3 regions of the Simiduia agarivorans SA1 genome follow, and region 1 is predicted to be linked to each of the others. Evidence: riboswitches for the same ligand, from Rfam matches in the RefSeq annotation. Region 1 holds a riboswitch; each other region holds the start of a gene.

Evidence for each region. A riboswitch is a leader RNA that binds a small molecule or an ion and turns the genes downstream of it on or off. The one in region 1 is predicted to bind thiamine pyrophosphate.
Region 2: it holds a riboswitch for thiamine pyrophosphate, as region 1 does, so the genes downstream of both, thiO (glycine oxidase ThiO) here and M5M_RS15630 (TonB-dependent receptor) in region 1, are expected to answer to the same signal.
Region 3: it holds a riboswitch for thiamine pyrophosphate, as region 1 does, so the genes downstream of both, thiD (bifunctional hydroxymethylpyrimidine kinase/phosphomethylpyrimidine kinase) here and M5M_RS15630 (TonB-dependent receptor) in region 1, are expected to answer to the same signal.

The regions. Positions count from the first base shown of each region.
Region 1 is NC_018868.3:3,461,670-3,469,348, forward strand. It holds gene M5M_RS15625 (YkoF family thiamine/hydroxymethylpyrimidine-binding protein) at 1-23, opposite strand, end outside; gene M5M_RS15630 (TonB-dependent receptor) at 35-2,164, opposite strand; TPP riboswitch at 2,231-2,326, opposite strand; gene M5M_RS15635 (hybrid sensor histidine kinase/response regulator) at 2,399-4,105, shown strand; gene M5M_RS15640 (YajG family lipoprotein) at 4,269-4,844, opposite strand; gene M5M_RS15650 (DUF4386 domain-containing protein) at 5,212-5,874, opposite strand; gene M5M_RS15655 (DUF998 domain-containing protein) at 6,030-6,626, opposite strand; gene M5M_RS15660 (DUF5700 domain-containing putative Zn-dependent protease) at 6,739-7,679, opposite strand, start outside.
Region 2 is NC_018868.3:4,230,850-4,238,528, reverse strand. It holds gene guaA (glutamine-hydrolyzing GMP synthase) at 1-460, opposite strand, end outside; gene guaB (IMP dehydrogenase) at 550-2,025, opposite strand; gene xseA (exodeoxyribonuclease VII large subunit) at 2,235-3,629, shown strand; TPP riboswitch at 3,665-3,777, shown strand; gene thiO (glycine oxidase ThiO) at 3,841-4,968, shown strand; gene thiS (sulfur carrier protein ThiS) at 4,949-5,149, shown strand; gene M5M_RS18925 (thiazole synthase) at 5,153-5,953, shown strand; gene M5M_RS18920 (cation:proton antiporter family protein) at 6,011-7,645, shown strand; gene M5M_RS18915 (aldehyde dehydrogenase (NADP(+))) at 7,659-7,679, opposite strand, start outside.
Region 3 is NC_018868.3:2,480,885-2,488,563, forward strand. It holds gene M5M_RS11005 (EAL domain-containing protein) at 1-996, opposite strand, end outside; gene thiC (phosphomethylpyrimidine synthase ThiC) at 1,031-2,926, opposite strand; gene thiD (bifunctional hydroxymethylpyrimidine kinase/phosphomethylpyrimidine kinase) at 2,919-3,779, opposite strand; TPP riboswitch at 3,833-3,928, opposite strand; gene M5M_RS11020 (DUF4136 domain-containing protein) at 3,997-4,578, opposite strand; gene M5M_RS11025 (DUF3313 family protein) at 4,615-5,268, opposite strand; gene M5M_RS19550 (TonB-dependent receptor) at 5,393-7,679, opposite strand, start outside.

The DNA.
Region 1 (7,679 bases):
GATATTTCCGCGGTGAGTTGCATTTGCTGTTGCCTCAATCAAAGTGCAGTTGTGCGGTCACGCCAATCTGGCGCGGATCGCCAAAGCGGATGTATTGGGTGTCGGCCCAATCTTCCGACGGATCATTACCAAAGTAAAATCCGCGTACGCCATAGCGCTCGTCCGTGAGGTTGCGACCCCAGGCATACAGTGCCCAGGATTGCGCTTCATAGCCCACGCGCGCGTTGAACAGGGTGTAGGCCTGTGAGCGGGAATCGTTGCTGTCGGAATAATAAAACGCGCTCTTGCCGTTCAGGCTCAGGTTGGCAAACCAGCCGAGGCTGCGGAAACTCATGCCGGCGCTGTAAGTCCAGCGCGGCGCGTGTGCCAGGTCGCGGCCCGATAAATCCACCGGGCTGCCGTATTTGTCCTGGTACACATAGTCGCCATACTGCGCCTGCAGGTAGCCCACGCTGCCGTAAAATTCGATCTGCTCGGTGGCGCTGATGCGGCCTTCAAACTCTGCGCCGTAATTGTCGGAGCTGCCGGCATTTTCGGTGAACAGAATGAAGCGCTGCGGATCGTCCGGGTCCTGCAGCGACGCCGCCACCTGTTGATCCTGCCGGTCCATGTAAAACAGCGTCACGGTGGTGTGCGCACGGCCTTCGGCCCAGTTGGATTTCAGGGCCCACTCGGCGTTGTACAAGGTCTCGGCATCAAAGGTTTTTTTGTCAGCCAGTGCCGGTGGCAGGGTCATGTTAAAGCCACCGGCTTTGTAGCCGCGCGCCAGACGCACATAGCTGGTGTGGCTGTCGGACAGCACTTTCGTCAGCGCCAGATGACCGCCCCACATGGATTCGGAGGGTGAGAAATTGTCGTTGTTAGAGTCTTCGTATTTGGCATTGCGCGTTTCCGAGCGGAGGCCCACCGACAGTGCCCAGCCCGCGCCCAGGTCGGAATCCGTCTGGGCAAAGACCGCGGTGTTGGTGGCGCGATATTCAGAGGCCAGTACTTCATCGGGCCAGCTGTTGTATTCGGAATAGAGGTCGTTGTCCTCTTCCAGCGTGCGACCGTAAATGCCGAGCAGCCAATCGGTGCTGCCATTAAACAGGCGGCTGGCTTCTGTGGAGGCAAGACGGAACTCCTGGCTCAGGGTGTCGCGTTCGGCTTGTTTGTCCCATATGTAATCGTACACGCAGGGCTCGGTGCCCACCGGGTTCCAATCGTCGTCGTAGGCGGTGCAGGTTTTTGCGGCCCAGTAGTCCGGGTTGGCCCAGTCGCCGTCATAGGCGTGCTGGTGCTCTGTATTAGCCAGCGAGGTAATCGCGGTGAGCGCCACCTCATCAGTCGCCCATTCGATTTTCAGGCTGGCGCCCTGGGTGGTCTGGTTGTCGGTACCGGGCTTATCGGTGAGCGTATCAAAGCCGTTGTTGTCCAGCGTCCAGGCGTCGTAGCCGTTGTCCAGTCTGGCGTAGAGGTAATTCAGGTCGATGCGCAGGTTGTCAGTGGCGTCCCAACGCAGTTTGGCGCGCGTGGTCAGCTCGTCCCGGCCGTTGGTGTCATCGCGGCCGAGATAGGCGTTGTCGCGGTATCCATTTTGCTGCTGGGATTCCACCGCCAGGCGGTAGCTCAGTTGTTCGCCGGCCGGGCCGGACACGCTCAGGCCCAGGCCTTGCTGATCATCCTGACCCAGGGTCACCTGGCCGTTCACGGCAAAGGTGTCAGTGGGGTCTTCGCTTTTCAGCCGGATCATGCCGGCCAGGGCGTTGGCGCCAAAGCGAGTGCTTTGCGGGCCGCGCAAGACTTCAATCTGCTGGATGTCGAAGGTGCTGGCGGCCATGCCGAGGCCTGACAGGTCGACGTCATCCACCATAAAGCCCACAGAACTGTTTGGGGCGCCTTGGTAATCTTCCTGCTCACCGACGCCGCGAATCTGGAAGTAACGCGGGCGGCTGGTGGCGCCGGACCAGTTCAGGTTGGCCACGCTGTTGAGCACGTCCTCAAAGTGGCGCGCACTTTCATCGCGCATGGCTTGTTGGTCGATCACCGTGATGGAGCTGGGGACCTCCTGCCAGGTGGTGTCGCGGAAATCGGCGGTGACAGTGATTTCTTCCAGTGGCGCGGCAGCCACCTGGCCGGCGATGGCCAGCGCCAGGCCGGATACTATTAAGCGATATTCAGTCATTTACATGGACCTCAATTCATTAAGAAGTGAGATCCGGCGGTCATGCGCGGGGGTCAAACAGAAAGGCGAAAGCCTGTGTGCCTATTCCTACGCCGGTACTAGCCGGATCAGGTTCAAGGGTGTGATCTCAGTCTGGTAGGCCAGACACCCCTTGGCGGGCGCTATGGTACCAGCTGCAGGTGTTTGCGTCAGCTTGTCTATACTCAGGAGATAATGCTAAGGCGGAGGGCGGCCATGACCGCAACGGTTGTCGAGCTGGATTACTACCGCAACACCATCCCCAAGGTGATGTCCGGTATAGCCAACAGTACCGGCGAAGATTTTTACGCCGCCATTACCCAACAGTTGGCGTTGAGTATCCATTCTGACTTTACCTTCATCAGCAGGCTGTTGCCGGGTGACACCCGGGTGAAGACGCTGGCCCTATGTGCTGGCGGTGAACTGGCCGACAACATGGAATACGATCTGTTGCACACGCCTTGTCAGGACGTATTGGACAATACGATCTGCGTCTACCCGCGTAATATTTGCGCACTCTACCCCAAGGATCAGTTGTTGATTGATATGGGCATCGAAGGCTATATCGGGACGCCTTTGTATGACCGTGCCGGCAACTGCCTGGGGTTGATCGTGGCGCTGTACAAGCAGGAGATTCGTGATCCGGACCAGGTGCGTGGACTGTTCGAATTGTTCGCCGGTCGCATTGCGGCGGAAATCGAGAATCACGAGCTCAATCAGGCCCTGGCCAAGGCCAACGAAGAATTGCGTGCGCACCAACTGATGCTGGAATTAAGGGTGCAAAGGCGCACGGTAGAACTCGAAAAAGCCAAGGCCAGCGCTGAAGCGGCCAATCAGGCCAAGAGTCAATTCCTGGCGCAGATGTCACATGAAATCCGCAATCCGCTGAACGGGGTTCTTGGTGTCGCGGATTTATTATTGGATACCCCGTTAACGCCTGAGCAAATGCATTTGGCCCGTGTGATTAACCAGAGCGGGCAACATCTGATGGGGGTCATTAACGACATTCTCGATTGGTCAAAGGTGGAAGCCGGCATGCTGCAGTTGGAATCGCGGCCGGTGCAATTGCGGGCGTTGGGGCAGCAGGTCGTGGAGATGTTCCGCCACCAGATTGGCACCATTGCATTGAATGTGGAGACAGAGGATGCAGTGCCCGAATGGATCATGGGGGACAGCACGCGGCTCAGGCAGATACTCGTTAACCTGTTGAGCAATGCATTTAAATTCACACGCGCGGATTCGGTCACCATCACCAGCCGTTGGCGCGATGGTTTGCAGGTTTCCGTCACCGATACCGGCGAAGGCATTCCGGCCGCGCACTTGAGTAGTTTATTTGAGCGCTTCACTCAGGCAGACAGCAGCGTCACGCGCAAATTCGGTGGCACAGGTCTTGGTCTGGCTATTTGCAAAGGCCTGGCCGATGCCATGGGGGGTAATATCCGTGTAACGTCCGAGGTGGGACGGGGGAGCTGTTTTACGGTGTGGCTGCCATTGGAAGCAACCGAAGGGCCGCGACCAGAAGCACAATCCCCGGTTGAACAGCCGGCGCTCAATCAACTGAGGGTGTTAGTGGCAGAGGGCAACTCCGTTAATCAAATGGTGATCAATGGGCTGCTGGCCCGGCATCAGATACAGCCTACGATGGTGGCCAACGGCGCCCAGGCGGTGGATGCTGTGGCTGAAGGGGACCGATTCGACCTGATTTTTATGGACTGTGAAATGCCTGTGATGGATGGCTATGAGGCCACCGCCGCGATCCGGGAGCTGGAGCGAAGACGCGGTCTCAGACCCGCGAAAATAATCGCGCTTACCGGCCATGTGATGGAGGATGAGTTGCGCCGCTGTAGCGCCAGTGGCATGGATTCGTACCTGGCAAAGCCATTATCGCGAGAAGGTTTACTGCAGGTAATGGCTGACTTGTGAACCGGGGCTTCTTCAGACTGAGTGCCGGCATTAACCTGGCCCCTTTCCGCCAGTAATAAAGCCCCGGATTTCCGGGGCTTTATTACTGGTGCATTTATCTCTGGCCTTCAGGCGATGCGGCGTTTACGCGATGCAAACAGCCCCAGCCTACTAGAGTGGAGGCTTATTCTTGCGGAATATCGTTAATAAATTGAGTTAAAATTTTATCGATTGCGGAGCGGGTCGAATCCAGCGTAGCGCTCTTCATGCCAAACGGCCCAGCCCCCCACATCTGTCCGCCCTTGGACGAGCCTTCGCTGGTGTAGTTTTTGTTCAATACTTCTTTGCCGTTTTTCGACATGGCGATATTCATAGATACATAGGCACGATAGTCCTTGAATTCATAACTATTCAATGTGAATTCTATGGCGTTTCCTGCGTCGGTCGCAGAGGCTTTTTCCAACTTGCCGAAGGACTCCTGAACGTAGGGTGCGTTCAGCGTCTGTTCCAGGATCTTGCCGAACTCAACTATCCAAAGATGCGCGTATCCGACGGATGCTGCTCGAAATTCATACCGGTGTTTTTCAGTCTGCTCGTCAATACCATAGGTTGATTCAAGCGAGGTTTTTGGCAGGTTGCCAACCTGACCATGTTCTACTAAATAATCCGGGTAGTCCTTGGCAACAGGATGATTGATTGAACAGCCAGACAGTACGCTAGCCAGAACAAGAAATAAAAGACCCACGTGTTTAACGTTCATATAATGACCTTGGTTAAATTTGAACACTTATTTTTTTGTTTATTTAACTCGGAAACTTCGACCGTTTTTTCCGGTTGTGCAAGGTGTTGCGGACCGCTTACCTGCATCATAGGGAAAACCATGGACCGAAAAGACTGGATAGCGCTGATGTGTTGTCGCGTCAGGCGTTGCCGGAATCCGATCTCGCCAATGTAAATCATCAGTTGATAAAATCCTAGCCCCTTTGAGGCAGGAGTGAAACGACAAGGGAATTGGGTGCTCGGTCGGAATCCGCTTTGTCGGAGGCAATCGACTGCCGATGTGACGTAGTGTCGGTTAGCACCGACGGTTATTATTCCCACTAAGGCCGCGTATGTACAGTTTGTAATCAGCGTCGATACAGGCTGAGGCCCAGCCAGAAAAACCACGGAATCTGGCCCAGGCCGAAAATGAGCGTCAGCCATTCAACGGCCGGGTTGCCTTTAAAGGTCGAGAAAAAATTGAGTAACGTCAATGTCCCGGCCGCGCCAACCATCAAGCCAAGGTAGCTCAACCAGCGGTTGAAGATGTTGTGCTTGATGCAAATGACGCTGATACACGCGGTCCACACGGCGCCGATCAGCTCAATATCACCGCCCAGGCCACCCGACACGACACCTGCGGACCGTTGTAAGGCCAGCGCGGCATCCGGGTCTGTAATGAAGAGTTCGGCCAGTGCGTTAATACTGACCATCTCGATCATGGCAGACGCCAACACAACGGCCGCCCAGAAATAACCGATGACCGTGGCAAAGCGGGTGAGATCGGGTGCGACGACGACCAGTTGTTGGTGTATGGCTTGCACCAGCACTACTAATGCAAAGCTGAATAAAAACCCGGACACGAGCAGACCCAGAATGTAACGGTCACTGTTTTCTGTCATGAACTGCAGACGAGCCATGGCGCCATCATGGCCGGCGGGATTGAGCACGATCAGAAACAGCACAATGCCGAAAATATAGGTAAGGCCTTCGATGATGGCGGCCACGCCACCGGATTGTTGTAGTGTCATGATGTTCTTTGCCTGTGCTCGAAATTGGGTGGCTATCAGGCATTGTACAAGTTGCCCATGCGTATGAGCGAGGGTTGCGGGTAAAAGGCATTGGTTCGGGTTGAAGTGAATGGCATTGCTTAATTTAGCGGGGCAAGATTGGTGTTGATTGCGCCCTAAACAGCCAGCTCCAGCGAAAGCAGTGCCAGCCAGGCCAATTGAAATCCGTAGCTGATGCGTTGATGCAGGCCGGGTTTGGTCTTGTTCTGGTAAGCGCTCGCGAGAGTGACTGTGAATGTTATGCAGCCAATCACAGACAGCGCGGAAATCCACCTGAACCACAATGGCACGGTGTCCGAAAACATCGCTGCCAATGGAGCAATGAGTAGCGACATCAGCATGACAGCGCCCGCTGTCGCATGCACAGTACCTATGCGTGTGGGATGCTTAATATAAGGGTCGCTGTCCATCGGAAAATAGCCCGCAATCCATGTGCCGACCCCGTGCACAATAATCATGGCGCCGATGATAATCCAGCTCGGGTATGCTGGCTGGCTGCCAAGCACATAACAGCCAAAGGCGATAAACAATGCGCCTAATGGATAATTGTTGATGATGGGTGATAAACGTTGCGTCGGACTACCATCGGCCCCGAGCTCGCTGCAAAATTGTTTCAGGTGACTGTAGCCGGGGTAAAACCGTGCAGCGATAACGATACCAATGCACAGCCAAATGCACGCGATCAATCCGCTAAGGGCCAGAATGGTCTCCATAGTGTAATGTCCATTGGTTTGCAGTGTGGTTATGAACAGGGAGCCTGTGTGTCACAGGCCGCCAGATGATACCTTGGTGTCATGAAAACGTTTTGCGGTACATAGCAATCATTCATTGCTGTGCTCTTTTTGCATAGGCCTGCAGTACTTTTTTGGAAAACAGCGGCAACTCTTCATTCAGCTGTATCGCAGCGGTATTGTATAAGCGGAACAGGTCACGTGGTTGTGTCAAGCTGTTTGCCAGCGCCTGATCCAGGCCGGCGCGCACGATTGTCTGGGTCATGTACCAGCCCACACTGTGACCCCATAGAGGCAGAGCGTCTTGTTGCACGGCGGAAAAAGTGTCGAATTGTTGACTTTCGATGGCGGTCTCCAGGTGTTGATTCAGTTTAGTGATGTTGTCCGGAGCTGCCGTCATTGCAGTATTTAAGTAGGTTTTGATGGCCTGGGAAAAAGGCGAGCCGGGTTGCAGGAAACGTTGCTTGTCGATGAGGTTGGCCACGCCTTCGTGGATCAGGTGGTCCGCTAGTCGATCTAACACACTGTCGCGATCAAGCGCGGGGGTGACGGCGATGTTGCGACGGAAAAAGTGGTGCAGTTCATGCGCGCCCAGTTCGTAGGGGGCGTGTTGGTCCGAACGGTAATTGAGGTAGGCATCCATCACCACACCCTGCGCGCTGGCGTGTGCATTCTGGCCGAAGAGTCCGAACACAAAGCGAAGACCGGTGGGCTTGCCTGTGCTGTCGGCAGGCAGCCAGCGCTGGGCCAGAGTAATGCTTTTTTCCAGCGCCTGCTCGCGTGGCAGGCGTCGTATTTCGCCTTGCAGCCACTGGGTGTCGTTCAGTGCGCGCCGGAGGTGGTGAATGTCCTGTTGCTCGAATTCGCTGACGTTTTTCCACTCATGTGTGGCTGCGGGATCAAACGCCAATCGGAAACGTTGCCTCAAAGTATCGGGCGTCAATGAAGAAATGCTGAACACCAACTGGTAGGCCTCCATGGCGATCAGGGCCTGCCATTGGGGCTCAGTGGGTGGTTGGCCAGCCTGCCAACGTT
Region 2 (7,679 bases), 770 kb from region 1:
AGCCCTTAGGCATGGCAGTGACCTTGTCACCGTGGCTCATCCACACATCCAACAGGCTCGCGCCATCGGCGGCCACATGGTCTTTGATGTCGTGCAACAAGGCGCTGGTACCGTGCACTTTTACCTGCGCGTAACCGAATTCGCGCAGGTCACTGGTGGATACCTTACCACCTAACTGCTCGGCCATGGTTTGCATGCCGTAGCAAATACCCAGTACCGGAATGCCCAGGTTGAATACCAGATCATTGGCTCGGGGCGAGGCGCCTTCGGTCACTGACTCAGGACCGCCGGACAGGATAATGCCCTTGGGGTCAAAGTCGCGGATTTCTTCGGCGGAAACATCAAACGCGCGGATTTCGGAGTAAACACCAATTTCGCGGATACGACGGGCAATCAGCTGGGTGTATTGGGATCCGAAATCGAGGATCAAGATGCGTTGGGCGTGAATGTCCTGGCTCATGGAAGGGCAAATCTCTCTGTTGCAATCAGGATGTCAAAAATAAAAGTGACCGGTTATACCGGCCACTGGGAACTCATTTGGTTATTGGCTCAGCGTCCGCCTACGGGATAGTTGGGCGCTTCTTTGGTGATGCTGACGTCGTGGACGTGGCTCTCACCCATACCCGCGCTGGTCACCCGGACAAACTCGGGCTTGGTTCGCATGGTTTCAATATCCAACGAACCTGTGTAGCCCATGGCAGAGCGCAAACCACCCATCATCTGGTGCACAATAGCAGACAGCGGTCCTTTGTAGGGCACGCGGCCTTCGATACCTTCGGGCACTAACTTTTCGGCGCCCTGGCTGGCGTCCTGGAAGTAGCGGTCAGACGAGCCCTGGGTACGCGCCATGGCGCCCAACGAGCCCATGCCACGATAAGACTTGTAAGTACGGCCCTGATACAGCTCCACTTCACCCGGTGCTTCTTCGGTACCGGCAAACATGGAGCCCATCATCAGCGCATGTGCACCGGCGACGACAGCTTTGGAAATATCGCCAGAGAAACGGATGCCGCCATCGGCAATCACGGGCACGTCGGTGCCCTTGAGCGCTTCGACCACATTGGCAATGGCAGAAATCTGCGGCACACCCACACCGGTCACGATACGCGTGGTACAAATAGAGCCCGGGCCAATACCCACTTTCACGCCATCGGCGCCGGCTTCCACCAGGGCTTTGGCGGCGTCACCCGTGGCAATGTTGCCGCCGATCACCTGCACTTGCGGGTACATTTCCTTAATGCGCTTCACCCGGTTCAGCACGTTTTTGGAGTGACCGTGGGCGGTGTCTACCACCAGCACGTCAACGCCGGCGTCAATCAACGCCTTCACGCGGTCGTCGGTGTCGGGGCTGGTGCCCACAGACGCGCCTACACGCAAACGGCCAGCCGGGTCCTTACAGGCATTGGGGAAGTTCTCGGCCTTGGAAATATCTTTTACGGTGATCAGGCCGCGCAGTTCGAACTTGTCGTTCACCACCAGCACTTTTTCAATGCGATGTTTGTGCAGCAGGCTGCGCACCACTTCGGGGGCTTCGCCCTCTTTCACGGTAACCAGCTGATCCTTGGGTGTCATGATGCTGGCGACGGTGGCATCCATGTTGGTTTCAAAGCGCACGTCGCGGCCGGTAACAATACCGACCAGATCGCCGTTTTCCAGCACGGGTACACCGGAGATGTTATTGGCGCGCGTGAGCGCAACCAGATCGGCGATGGTGGCGTTGGCATCGATGGTAATTGGATCCTGCACCACGCCGGCTTCAAACTTCTTCACCATCCGCACTTCCAGTGCCTGCTTTTCGATGGACATGCTCTTATGGATGATGCCGATGCCGCCTTCCTGCGCCAAGGCAATGGCCAGACGGGATTCGGTCACGGTATCCATAGCGGCAGACACCAGCGGAATATTCAGTTCAATGCCGCGAGTCAACTTGGTTTTCAGCGAAACATCTTTTGCGGTGATGTCGGAATAACCGGGCACCAACAGAACGTCATCAAAAGTCAGAGCTTCCTGTGCAATTCGCAACATAGGGGCGGCAAACCTCGTAATTCAGAAGTGACAGAGGCGCTGAATACAACTATCAGCGCCCCAGCAGGTAAACGGCAAATTATAACGCCTTGGGGCCACGGGGTAAATCCTTGTCCTTAATAGTAGTGCATATGGATGACAGCCGTATGATACTGGCTTGAGTCCTGAGTGGCAGGCGCTATAGTGGGCCCAGATTCACCGGAGCCACTATGTCCACCGCCCCCGAACGCCGTATTCTCACCGTCAGCCAGCTCAACCGCTCGGCCCGCCAGCTGTTGGAGACCCACTTCAACCTGCTGTGGGTGGAAGGCGAAATCAGCAACTTTGCCCGCCCGGCCTCCGGCCATTGCTACTTTACCCTGAAAGACCAGGGCGCCCAGATCCGTTGCGCCATGTTCCGCAATCGCGCCCAGGGGTTACGCATCCGGCCCGGCAATGGACTCAAGGTACTGATTCGCGGCCGGGTCAGCCTGTACGAGGACCGGGGCGACTACCAGCTGATTGTGGAACACATGGAGGATGCCGGTCTCGGCGCCTTGCAGCAGGCGTTTGATGCACTCAAGGCCAAACTGATGGCTGAAGGCCTGTTTGATGCGGCCCGCAAACGCCCGCTGCCCTACCCTGTGCAGCACCTGGCCATCATCACCTCGGCCACGGGTGCTGCCCTGCGCGACGTGCTGGCGGTGTTCGAGCGGCGCTGGCCCTTGCAGCAGGCCACCGTCATCCCGGTGCCGGTTCAGGGCGCCGAATCGGCACCGGCCATCGTACGCGCGTTTGAGCTGGCGCACCGGGCCAACCGGTTTGATGCCATCCTGCTCACCCGCGGCGGAGGTTCATTGGAAGACCTGTGGAGTTTCAATGAAGAAAGCGTGGCACGGGCCATTGCCGCCAGCCGAATTCCGGTGATCTGCGGCGTGGGCCACGAAACCGACACCACCATTGCCGACTATGTGGCGGACCTGCGCGCGCCCACGCCATCGGCTGCCGCCGAGCTGATCACCCCCGACGGCGACGAAATGCTGGAAACCTTTGCCGGTTATGAAGTCATGCTGGAAGAGGCCATAGCGCGCAAGTTGGAACGCAGCCAGGAACGCACCCGGTTTCTGGCGCACCGGCTGAATCGCGCCCGTCCCTCGCTCGGCCAACTCGCACAGCGCCTGGACTTTGCCCAACAAGCACTGGTACGTCAGTGGCAACAACAATGGCGCGTAAAACGGCATCAATGCCAACTCCTGCAACAACGCCTGGCAGCACAGCACCCGCGTCAGCAATTGCAATGGCAACGCGAGCGCCTGCAACAACTGCGCGCACGTCTGCTCAGGCAAACCCCCGTGGGGCTGATTCAGCAACACCAGCAGACACTTTCACGCGAACAGAAAGGTCTGCAGCGTATTTGGCAACAAACCCTTTCCGGCCAGCAACAGCAACTGAAGCAGTTGATGCAGGCACTGCACAACCTGAGTCCGCTGCAAACCCTGGAGCGCGGATTCGCCATCGTCACCAACGCCAAGGGTCAAGCACTGATGGATGCCAACCAGGTCAAGCCGGGCGACACCATTCAGGCGCGCCTGCACAAAGGTAAAATTACCGCCACCGTAAAATAACAATTTGCGCGCAAGGTTGGTGCTCATTACACTGACCGCACTTGTCGGGGTGCCGGAAACGGCTGAGATCAGTTTACTGAGACCCGTTGAACCTGATCAGGCAGCCCTGCCGGGCGGCCCCTGCGTAGGAAACAAGCATGCATATCAGACGCCTGCCCGTTGGCAGCACCGTTTCTGCCCTCTCCCTTCAGCACCCGGTCTGGAGGCTCCCATGCTGACCATCGGCATTGCCGGCGCAGGCCTTCTCGGTCGGTTGCTCGCCTGGCGCCTGTCACTTGCCGGTCACCGGGTTATCCTGTGCGATAAAAATCCTGCCCACAGCCAAAGCGCCGCCGCGTTTACTGCAGCCGGCATGGTGTCGCCCTTGTCTGAACTGGCGGTCAGCGAGCGACAAATCTATGACCTGGGTTTGCGCTCCATGCAGCTTTGGCCACGTTGGCTTGAACAACTGAACGCCCGACACCTGTATTCCAAAAACGGCAGTCTGGTGTTGGCGCATGCGCAAGACCAGGCCGAGCTCGCACAATTCCACAACGACCTGAAGCGCCGGTTGGTGCAGGAACCGTTTGACGCCGACACCGTTTCACAGGCACAAATCAAAGCGTTGGAACCGCAACTCGCGCATTTTCAGCAAGGCATTTTTTTACCCGAAGAATCCCACCTGGATAACCGCCAACTGCTGCCGTTATTGTGCGCCGCCATCGTCAAACTGGGCGGCAGACTGCTGTGGGATTGCGCCATTGCGTTTGATAATACTGTGCCCACGGCAGACAGCATGGCGCGTCTGCAGGCGCACGGAATTAGCCACCCCATTGATCTCTGGCTCGACACCCGGGGCGTGGGCGCCAAACAAAGCCGCAGCAGCGTGCGCGGCGTGCGCGGCGAAGTGATGGCAGTACACACCCCCGAGATCACCTTGCGCCGCCCGGTGCGCCTGATGCATCCGCGCTACCAGCTCTACATTGTGCCGAAGGCGGATCAGCACTTTGTGATTGGCGCAACCCAAATCGAAAGCGAAGACCTGAGCCCCATCAGCTTGCAATCGACGCTGGAGCTCGCCAGTGCGCTTTACACCGTGCACCCGGCTTTTGGTGAAGCGCGGGTGGTGGAAAGCCCCACCAACCTTCGCCCCAGCCTGCCCGATAATTTGCCCATCGCAGAAAAGCGCGGCCAATACTTGTTTGTGAATGGCCTGTTCCGCCACGGTTACTTATTGGCGCCCGCCGTGTGTGAGCGGATCGAACACTTATTGAAAAAGCCACTGCTGCCAGACCAATGGCGTGCGGATTTTACCTCCACCGGATTCACTGAAGCAGACCATGATTTCCATTACATTTAACGGCGAACCCCGCCAATTACCTGCGGCCATGCCCCTGCGCGACGCATTGGCAGCACTGAACGCAAGTGGCGATTTTGCCGCTGCACTGAATGGCCAGTTTGTACCCCGCAGCCGCTACGCCGAGCAGAATATACAAGCCGGCGATCAACTGGATCTGTTGAGTCCGGTCGCCGGAGGATAAGCCATGCGCAATACATCTCTCACCCTTTACGGCGAATCGGTCAGCAGCCGGTTTCTGATCGGCAGCGCGCTCTACAGCTCACCCGCCATTATGCAGGCGGCAATTGAAGCCAGTGGCGCGGATTGGGTCACATTAAGTTTGCGCCGGCAAAACCCTGCGGAACAAAGCGGGCACAGTTTCTGGCAACAGATTCAGGCCACCGGTTGTCGCCTTTTACCGAATACCGCCGGCTGCAAAACCGCGCAGGAGGCCATTAACCTGGCAGAAATGTCGCGTGAAATTTTCAACACAGCCTGGATCAAACTGGAGGTCATTGGCGACGACTACAACCTGCAGCCCGATCCTTTCGCGCTGGTGGAGGCCGCCACCGAGCTCATCAAACGCGGCTTTAAGGTGCTGCCTTACAGCACCGATGATCTGATACTGGCGCAACGGCTTTTGGATGCCGGCTGCCAGGCGGTCATGCCCTGGGGCGCCCCCATTGGTACCGGTCAGGGTTTGCTCAATAAATATGCGCTAAAAACACTGCGCGATCGCCTGCCGGATACACCGCTGATCATTGACGCGGGCCTGGGTGCGCCGTCACAGGCGGCGGAAGCCATGGAAATGGGATTCGACGGCGTACTGCTCAATACTGCCGTGGCCAAAGCCACCGACGCCGTCGGCATGGCGCGCGCGTTTAAACTCGCCATTGAAGCCGGCAGGTTAGCGTTTGAAGCCGGGCTGATGGTAAAACGCCAGACTGCATCGCCGTCTACGACACCCGTGGGGCTGCCGTTCTGGCACCAAAAGCCTTCGGTCTGATAAACAACTATGATATAAGGCAGCATCCCCCACTTTTTATCCGCCGGGAGCCGAGCCTTGCCTTTAGATAGCTTAATCATCGTTGTTGCCTTTGCCTGCGGTTTTATCGCCCGTCAGATCGGCCAACCCCCGCTGGTCGGCTATCTGGTGGCAGGCTTCGCGCTCGGCATGGGCGGATTTGAAACCAACGACATTATCGAATTCATTTCCAACACCGGCATTGCATTAATGCTGTTCATTATCGGTCTGAAGCTCGACATCAAAAGCTTGCTCAAACCGGAAATTTATCGGTCCACCATCGAACACACGCTGGGTTTCGGATTGATCACCTTTGGTTTTGTGCTGTTTCTCGGCATTCTCGGATTACCCCTTGTCACCGATCTCAGTTGGGAGCAAGCAGCCCTGGTGGCTTTTGCGCTCAGTTTCAGCTCAACCGTGTGCGCGGTGGCGATGCTGGAAGAGCGCGGGGAATTCCGCGTGCGACACGGGCAGTTGGCCGTGGGTATTCTGATTATCCAGGACATCGTGGCCGTGGTTTTTCTCACCGTCTCAACCGGCAAAATCCCGACCCTGTGGGCGCTGCTTCTGCCATTGCTGTATTTTACGCGTCCGCTTCTGGGCAAATTGCTGAAAGCCTCGGGCCACGATGAAATTCTGATCCTGGCCGGCATTATTCTGACGGCGTCCGGCAGCACGCTGTTTGAGTTGGTGGGCATGAAAGCCGACCTGGGCGCGCTGGTGTTTGGCATGTTGCTGGCCGGCGATAAAAAAGCCGGCGAGTTGTCCAAGTCCATGATGAGCTTCAAGGATATTTTCCTGATCGGTTTTTTCCTCTCGATTGGTCTGTCGGCAAAGCCCTCACTCGAAATGCTCGGCATGGCCCTGCTGCTGTGCCTGCTGTTACCACTCAAAGGCGCGGCATTTTTCTTTATTCTGTCGCGCTACAAAATGCGCGCCCGTACCGCCATGCTGGCCGGCCTGTCGCTGACCCAATACAGTGAATTTGGCCTGATTGTGGCCGCGCTGGCACTCAAACAAGGTTGGCTGTCGGACGCCTGGATGGCCACATTGGCCATTGCGGTGTCGATTTCTTTCTTCCTTTCCACGCTCATCAACGGTCGCTCGCATCAACTCTACGCGCGCTTTAAGGAAAACCTGAAGAAATTTGAAACCGATCTCGCCACCGATGACGACCCGCAGTGCCTCACCCGTAACGTGGATGTGCTGATTATCGGCATGGGTCGCGTGGGCTCCGGCGCCTATGACACAGTGGTGACCCAATACAACCTGCGCGCCTGTGGCGTGGATACCGACAAGAAAAAAATGGCACAACACCAGCAAGCCGGCCGACGCGTGATCTACGGCGACGCGGAGGATGCCGACTTCTGGGAAGGCATGGCGGTGCATGACTTTAAACTGGTGATGTTTACCATGCCGTCGCTATCAGAAATGATTGATGCAGTAGAGCAGCTGCGCAACTCCGGCTACAAAGGCAAGGTTGCCGCCGTGGCCAAGTACGAAGACGAACGCATTGCCATGAAACAGGCCGGGGCCGATGTGGTATTCAACTACTACGCCGAAGCCGGTGCCGGTTTTGCCGAGCATACGCTCTCAAATCTGCTGGATATCCTGCCGGAAAAACCCGCCGGCGAAGAATTGATTGGCCAGAAGCCGGATTTGGCAAAAGGCTGATAAAAGCATGCTTTTAGCGCAGCGCCGATGGCAG
Region 3 (7,679 bases), 980 kb from region 1:
AAGTGTGATGCCGCGAATTTTTCCACTCTCCTCCGCCAGAGGAATAAACAGATCAGGCCGGATCAGACTGCCATCCGGCTTGACCCAACGCACCAGAGCCTCTGCCCCGGTAATCCGCCCCGTCGCCAATTCCACGATTGGCTGGTAATAATTAACAAATTCGCCATTTTCAATCGCGTCGTCCATCACCCCCAGTAATGAATAACGGCTTTGTAACCAGCGCCGGACCCACCAGGCAATGGCACCGAACCCAGCACAGAACAACACCAGCAAATACACAAAATAATTTTCCGCACCTTTGCGTATGTACACCAGCGGCTCCACCGCCACCACCTGCAAAAATGCGTCACCCGCCGTTGCCGCCAGCCAATCCGGCAGGGGCTCCAGCGGGTCATAGCGCGCACCGTTGCTAACCGGGAACTGGGGCCAGGAGGCCAGCACGTGGAATTCGTTGTTCTGGGCTATCAGCAATGCCAGATTGCGCTGGGGATGGTCTGGCACCACATCGATCAGGTGCGAAGGATGGATTGCGACAATGAAGTGCCCAAAGGATACATACAGATATTCGGCGTGGGCAGCCAAGGGCGCACTGCCAGGCATCCAGATCCGGTTACCTTCGCGCCCGACAAAATCGTGCGGCGGCAAATCCACCGGTTGCCCCAGCTGACTCAGCATATTGGAACATTGGATTTGCGCCTCACGTGTGACCAGCACTTCCCGGACAAATTGGTGATCGTACACCAGCTCACGTAGTCGACGACGCATCTCCACGCTGCACAAAGGCATTGTCAGTGCATTGAGTTCACGCTCGGTTTTTTCCAACCCACGCAAAAGATTGCTCACCCGGGCCTGTGTCTGCATAACGAAGCGCTCGAGTTGCTGAGCCTGTTCATGCCGGGCCGCGGCGAGCGAGAACCACCAGGCCAGCAATACCGACGCAGCCAACAGCACAAAGACCGTCAACAATCCCTGGTACATCTTCTTGCCAGATACCATGTCGCTCTCCCTCGCCTGCAATTACTTGAGTGTATTACACCTTGCGATAGATTTCCGAACCCTGGGCGCGGAATTCCCGGGCTTTTGCTTTCATTTCAGCTTCCACATCCAGCAGCTTCACCACTTCCTCTTTCGGAGCCGCCATGCCCTGGGCGGCGGCGTAGTCGCGTACTTCCTGGGTGATTTTCATCGAACAGAATTTGGGGCCGCACATGGAGCAGAAATGCGCCACCTTGGCCGATTCCTTGGGCAAGGTTTCATCGTGATAACTGCGCGCCGTATCCGGATCCAGGCCGAGATTGAACTGATCCTCCCAGCGGAATTCGAACCGGGCTTTCGACAGGGCATTGTCGCGCAATTGCGCACCGGGATGCCCTTTGGCGAGATCGGCCGCATGCGCTGCAATTTTGTAGGTGATAATGCCCTCTTTCACATCGGCTTTATTGGGCAAGCCCAAGTGTTCTTTGGGCGTCACGTAGCACAGCATGGCGCAACCATACCAACCGATCATGGCCGCGCCGATGCCGGAGGTGATGTGGTCGTAGCCGGGCGCAATATCGGTGGTGAGCGGACCCAGTGTGTAGAAAGGCGCCTCGCCGCACTCGCGCAATTGCTTGTCCATGTTCTCTTTGATCAGGTGCATGGGCACATGCCCCGGACCCTCAATCATGGTTTGTACATCGTGTTGCCAGGCCACCTTGGTTAATTCGCCCAGGGTTTCCAGTTCGCCGAACTGAGCTTCGTCGTTGGCGTCGGCAATGGAACCGGGGCGCAGGCCGTCGCCCAGCGAGAAAGACACGTCGTAGGCCTTCATGATCTCGCAAATATCTTCGAAGTGGGTGTACAAAAAGTTTTCCCGATGATGCGCCAGACACCACTTGGCCATGATGGAGCCGCCGCGCGATACAATGCCGGTCACGCGCTTGGCGGTGAGCGGCACGTAACGCAGCAGTACACCGGCGTGAATAGTGAAGTAATCCACGCCCTGCTCGGCCTGCTCAATCAATGTGTCGCGGAAAATATCCCAGGTCAGGTCTTCGGCTATGCCGCCGACTTTTTCCAGCGCCTGATAGATCGGCACCGTGCCAATGGGTACGTGCGAATTGCGGATGATCCACTCGCGGGTTTCGTGAATGTTTTTACCGGTGGATAAATCCATGATGGTATCGGCGCCCCACCGGGTTCCCCAGGTCAGTTTGGCCACCTCTTCTTCGATGGAGGAACCGAGCGCAGAATTGCCGATATTGCCGTTGATTTTCACCAGAAAGTTGCGCCCGATAATCATCGGCTCCAACTCCGGGTGATTGATGTTGGCGGGGATAATGGCGCGCCCGCGCGCCACTTCGTTGCGCACAAATTCCGGCGTGATTTCGTCGGGTATGGCCGCACCGAAACTGTGACCGGCGTGTTGCTGTTCCAGCACGCCTAACGACCTGGCCTGCTGCAGGCTCATATTCTCGCGGATCGCAATGTATTCCATTTCAGGCGTGATGATGCCCTGACGGGCGTAGTGCATCTGGCTCACATTTTTACCCGGCAGCGCGCGCCTCGGTTGGCGCTGATGATCGAACCGCAACGCGGCCAGTTCATCATCCTGTAACCGGACATTGGTAAACGCAGAGCTGTTGCCGGCAAGCCTTTCGGTGTCAGCGCGCGCCTCAATCCACTGACCGCGCACATCGGGCAAACCTTTGCGCACATCAATCGCCACGGCCGGATCGGTGTAGGGGCCAGAGGTATCATAAACGCGTACGGGCGGATTGGTTTCGCCGCCAAAATCGGTGGGCGTATCCGCTAGGCTGATTTCACGCATGGGCACCTGTATACCCGCATGGGTTCCCTGCACAAAAATTTTCCGCGAGTTGGGAAAAGGTTGCACCGAGTCCTGGTCGACAGCCGCCACATCGGACAACTTTTTGGGTTCAGTCATGCTGTTCATCGTGTTCCTCTCGAGGGTATAGGGGATCGGGAAAATGCCAGAGCGGGCCTTTTCCTGCGTCAAAATCACCAATGGCGTAATGTTTGGACCGCGCCAGACAGGCGCGTTGAAATGTGATGGCGCTGGCCACTGCACGTGCGAGCGGTTGACCGCGCACCAGAAACGCGGCAATGGCACTCGCCAGCGTACAACCGGTGCCATGGCTATTGCGGGTATTGATCAACGGTGCGCGAAACCACACGGGCGCTGCACCCGGTTGCAGCAACAAATCCACAGCCTGATCAGCCCGGTGTCCGCCTTTGAGCAACACGGCTTGAGCACTCTGCTGCAACAATGTGGTGGCCTGGACCAGCATGTCGTTGTCGTCGCGCGCAACGGCCTGGCCGGTAAGCTGTGCGGCTTCCTGCAAATTCGGTGTAATCAGCGTGGCGCCCGCCAACAAGCGCGCGTAGGCCTGGTCGGGCGCGCCCGCAAACAGCGGACAACCCGCGCTGGCGCGCAAGGGGGTATCCACAATCCAGGGCACGCGGGCAAGTACCGGTTGCTGCCTCAGCGCATTCAGACATGCCACCTGTGACGGATCGGCCAGCATGCCGACTTTGACACAAGCGATCTGGTGATCGACCAACAAGGATTCGATTTGCGCGCGCAAGACCGCTGGCGGCACTGGGTGTACTTCAGTCACGCCCAGGCTGTTTTGCACGGTCAACGCCGACACGGCGGTCACTGCGTAGACCTGCAAGGCCGCAGCGGTTTTTAAATCAGCCTGGATTCCCGCACCGGCAGACGGATCGCTGCCTGCGATGCTGAGAAGCACGGGCTGCGGGTTTTGGACAATGGACATGAAGCCCTCGCAAAACGAGCAGCGGCTTCAAGAACAAGAAAAATGGGTGTATCACCCCGGACTGGCCTTGTTCCCTACGCCGGTACTAACCGGATCAGGTCAACGGGTCTATCTCAGCTCGGCTATGCCGGGCACCCCGCAAGTTGGCAGGCAGTCTAAAGAGCACAAAGGCCGCTGTAAAGCGGCCTTTGGCTGAATGGTTCATCCAATCATAAAATCACAGTGCTTTTGGCATTGAGCTCATGACCTTTTGTACCGCAAGGTCCAGACGTGCACGGCGCTGCTCATCGCTAAGCAGGTGATCTTCGTCCAGGAACACTTTAATGGCACCACGCCACAAGGCCTGCACGCTACCGGGGCGCGCCACAGCCACAATCAGCATGCCCTTGTGCAATTGGCTGTCGCGACCCAGGCTGGGATAGAGCCGGAACAATTCGCGCATTTCTTCGCTCAGCTTCTCATCGCCCACCTGTACGACGGCAATAATCCGATAGTCCACGTCCACGCCATGGCCCAATGTATAGCCTTTGCGGGTCAGGTTTTTCTCGATATCGGCCTGGATTAACTCGACGCCCTGGCTGTCTTCCGCGGTTTCTTCTTCGCCGACAAACACCACATCGGCAGTCCAGCTGATGGTGTCGCCACGGTTGGGCTTGAATTCAGGGTCGGTCACGCTGACCACGGAAAAAGCCGCCAGATCCGCTTTTTCCTTGGCCTGAGCGTCGGGCTGGGGCGCTTGCTGAGACGCGCAGGCACTGAGCAGTAATGTGGCCAATCCCGCCAGAAGATATTTTTGCATTGAGTTATCCCTAGGTTATTCGGTTCCGTGAATATGTTACTCGCCCTGGGGCTGGATGACATCCTCGATGTTGGTGCGCACAATGCGCGCCCAGGAGCCCATCAGCTGGTTTACCTGTGACCGCACCTGTACCGAGTTGATTTCGCGCCACTGACGGGTGGGCTCGCGTTTATCCGTGGCCTGCACCAGCAACTCGCCAGTCTTGCCATCCACAAAATCAAACTGAATGGTCATTTTGCCCGCCGTTTCGGCGTACACCCGGTTGCGACCGCTGGTTTCCATCAGACTGTCGGGCACATAAGTGGGCGCAATCTCCAACACCCGGGCTTTCAGCACCAGCGCACCTTCTTTGGCGGCGGGTTCTGCCACCAGAAAACCGTCTTCCGACAATTCACGGGTAAACGCTTTCTGGTAGAGCTCTTTCAATTGAGCAATACCTTTTTCCGACAGCGGCTTCTGATCGCGCTTGTGGGTATCGCGCGGGTATTTAATCTCTACACCGGTGAGATCCAGCGGCTCGACATAGATACCCGCGTAGCGGGACCAATCCACATCCGGCTTTTTATACACGGTGTCCAGGCGCTTGACCTTGACCTTTTCCATCCCTGCCGGAGCATCCGCATGGACCTGCGGAATCGCCAACACACAGCAGGCAACCAAGGGCATAACGAGGGTTTTCCAGACTTTCATAGCACTCTCCTGTTGGCGTTCAGCTATTGGATAATATGAGAGCGAAAGAGTTCCGGCAAATTTTGTCTTGATAGGCATAAAAAAGGGGGCAGAGCCCCCGTAAAAACATCACACGAAAACCGGGTCAGAATCGGTAGCGGCCGCGCAGCTCAAACGAACGCGGGGCTTCGACCATGTACTGGAAGGTGCCATTGAACAGGGGCGTATCGTTGACATAGCTCACCACTGTCTCGTTGGTGAGGTTTTTACCGATCAGTGAAATATCCCACTGCCCGTCCTGCGGACCAAAGATCAACGCGCCGTTAAGCTTGTGACTGGCATCCTGCAGCGCATTGGCGTCTAAATCCCCTGAACGATAGACCTCATCCATCCAGTTGAAATCCACATTGGCAGTAAGATCATACTGGCCGATTGGCTTCACATACTGGGTGGCCAGCGAGGCGGTCCATTGGGGCGTGTTTTCCGATGTGCCACCGGCCAGGTCATTGATACCGGCTGCCGCACAGGAGCCGTTGTTGTACAGCATGGCAGCACCGGCGGCTGCACCGAGACCGGCAGCCCCGCCCAGACTCAATCCGGCCTCATAGGCCGCCTGACGAGCGGCAGCAAATTGCGCGGCCGTACAGGCCTGGTTGGGGAACGCGTCAAATGTGAAATCCACGTAGCCGAGGCTCGCCATCAGGGTCAGGTTTTCAGTGGCGCGCCAGCGACCATCCAGTTCAACCCCCTGGCTGGTAGCCTTGGCCGCGTTCTGCACTTCGAAGGTGGTGCCACCGGTGAAAATGGCCGCCTGCAGGTCGTCAAACCGGGTATGGAAGATCGCGGCGTTGAGTTCTGCAGCGCCATCCAGCAAACGCAATTTGGAACCAATTTCGAAGGTGATCACGCGCTCTTCATCGAACGCCACGTCATTCGAATCAGCGCCCTGCCCCTGTGTTAATCCGGTGTAAAAACTATTGAAGCCGCCGGCTTTGAAACCGGTAGAGGCCGAGCCATACACCATCGTGGTGTCGTTCAGGTCGTGTTGCAGATTCAGCGACCAGGTCACACCACTTTCATCGCGCGACATACCCGGATCATCTTTGCTGAAGTTATGTGGAGTGAATTCCCCGGCCGCGGTCGCCAGACCAATAACAAACGGATTGGCCGTTGCGGTTTTATTGTTTTCACTGAAGTCTGTGGCGTAGGCTACATGGCTCGCCTCTTTGGTCTCGGCGGTATAGCGCAAGCCCGCCGTCAAGCGGGTGCTGTCGGTAAGGTGATAAGTACCCTGAGCGAACACCGCCCAGGTGCGGCTATCCTGGTCCAACATCAGATAGCGGTTGCCGCCATTGATACCCGCCTTGACCAACGGATCAAACGCCGCCGCCTGGCCGCAGGCGTTGGCAATAGCCGCCCCTTGTCCAAATCCGGCGCCGATTGCCGCGGCGGTTTGCGCCGCGGTAGTGCCTGCATCACCCGACACGAACACACTGTTGTAGTCCGCGCCTAACGCGGTCAGGCCATTAAAACAGGCGCCGTTCAGCAATGGCTGCAACGTCCCGGCATTGAAATAGCTCAGGCCGTCGGCCTCGAGATGGTTCTGCTGATAAAACGCACCCACAATGTATTCAAAGTCCCCGCCCACATCCGACGCAAGCCGCAACTCCACACTGGATTGATCGAAGGTTTCACTGTCATCAAATCGCACCGCATTGAGCGGGCCAAAGTCAGCGTCCAGGTAACGATCGTATTCATAGGCAGAATAGCCGCCCACAAAGGTCAGGATATGGCCCGATGCCAGCTGATGCTCAACGGTGAGCGAGGCCTCTGTAGTATCACCTTTCATGGTATTGTTGGAACCAAAATCCATTACGCCATTGGAGTCGTTGGCAAACCCGGTTGGGTTAGCGGGCGACTGGCCAAAGAACTCAAACGGCGGACGCACGGTATTGCCCATATCGGTGCGGTATTTCGCGCCACCTTCAACGCCAAACGCAGACAAACTGCCCGCCACCAGAATATCCCAGGGCAGGCCCTGTACATCAAAATTGCCGTGCTCGGCTTTTGCGGTCACCAGCGTGTTGTCGCTGGCATCCCATTCAAGGCTGATGCGTCCGGCGGTTTCTTCGGATACCGGCACGTCGTGGCTGTAGTGGACATTTTCCATCCAGCCCTTGTCCATGCGCCGGTCCTGAATCACCGCGCGTGCGCGCACAGTATCGGATAGCGCACCTGACACGTGACCTTTGACAAACGACTCTTCAAATTCCGGCGTATAACCCGCGCTCAGTTCACTTTCAAATTCCTCGGTGGGCTTGGCAGTGGTGATATTGAGTGCGCCGGCGATGGTGTTTTTACCGAACAAGGTCCCCTGCGGACCGCGCAAGACTTCTACCCGCTCCACGTCCAGAAACGCAAAACGCGACTGC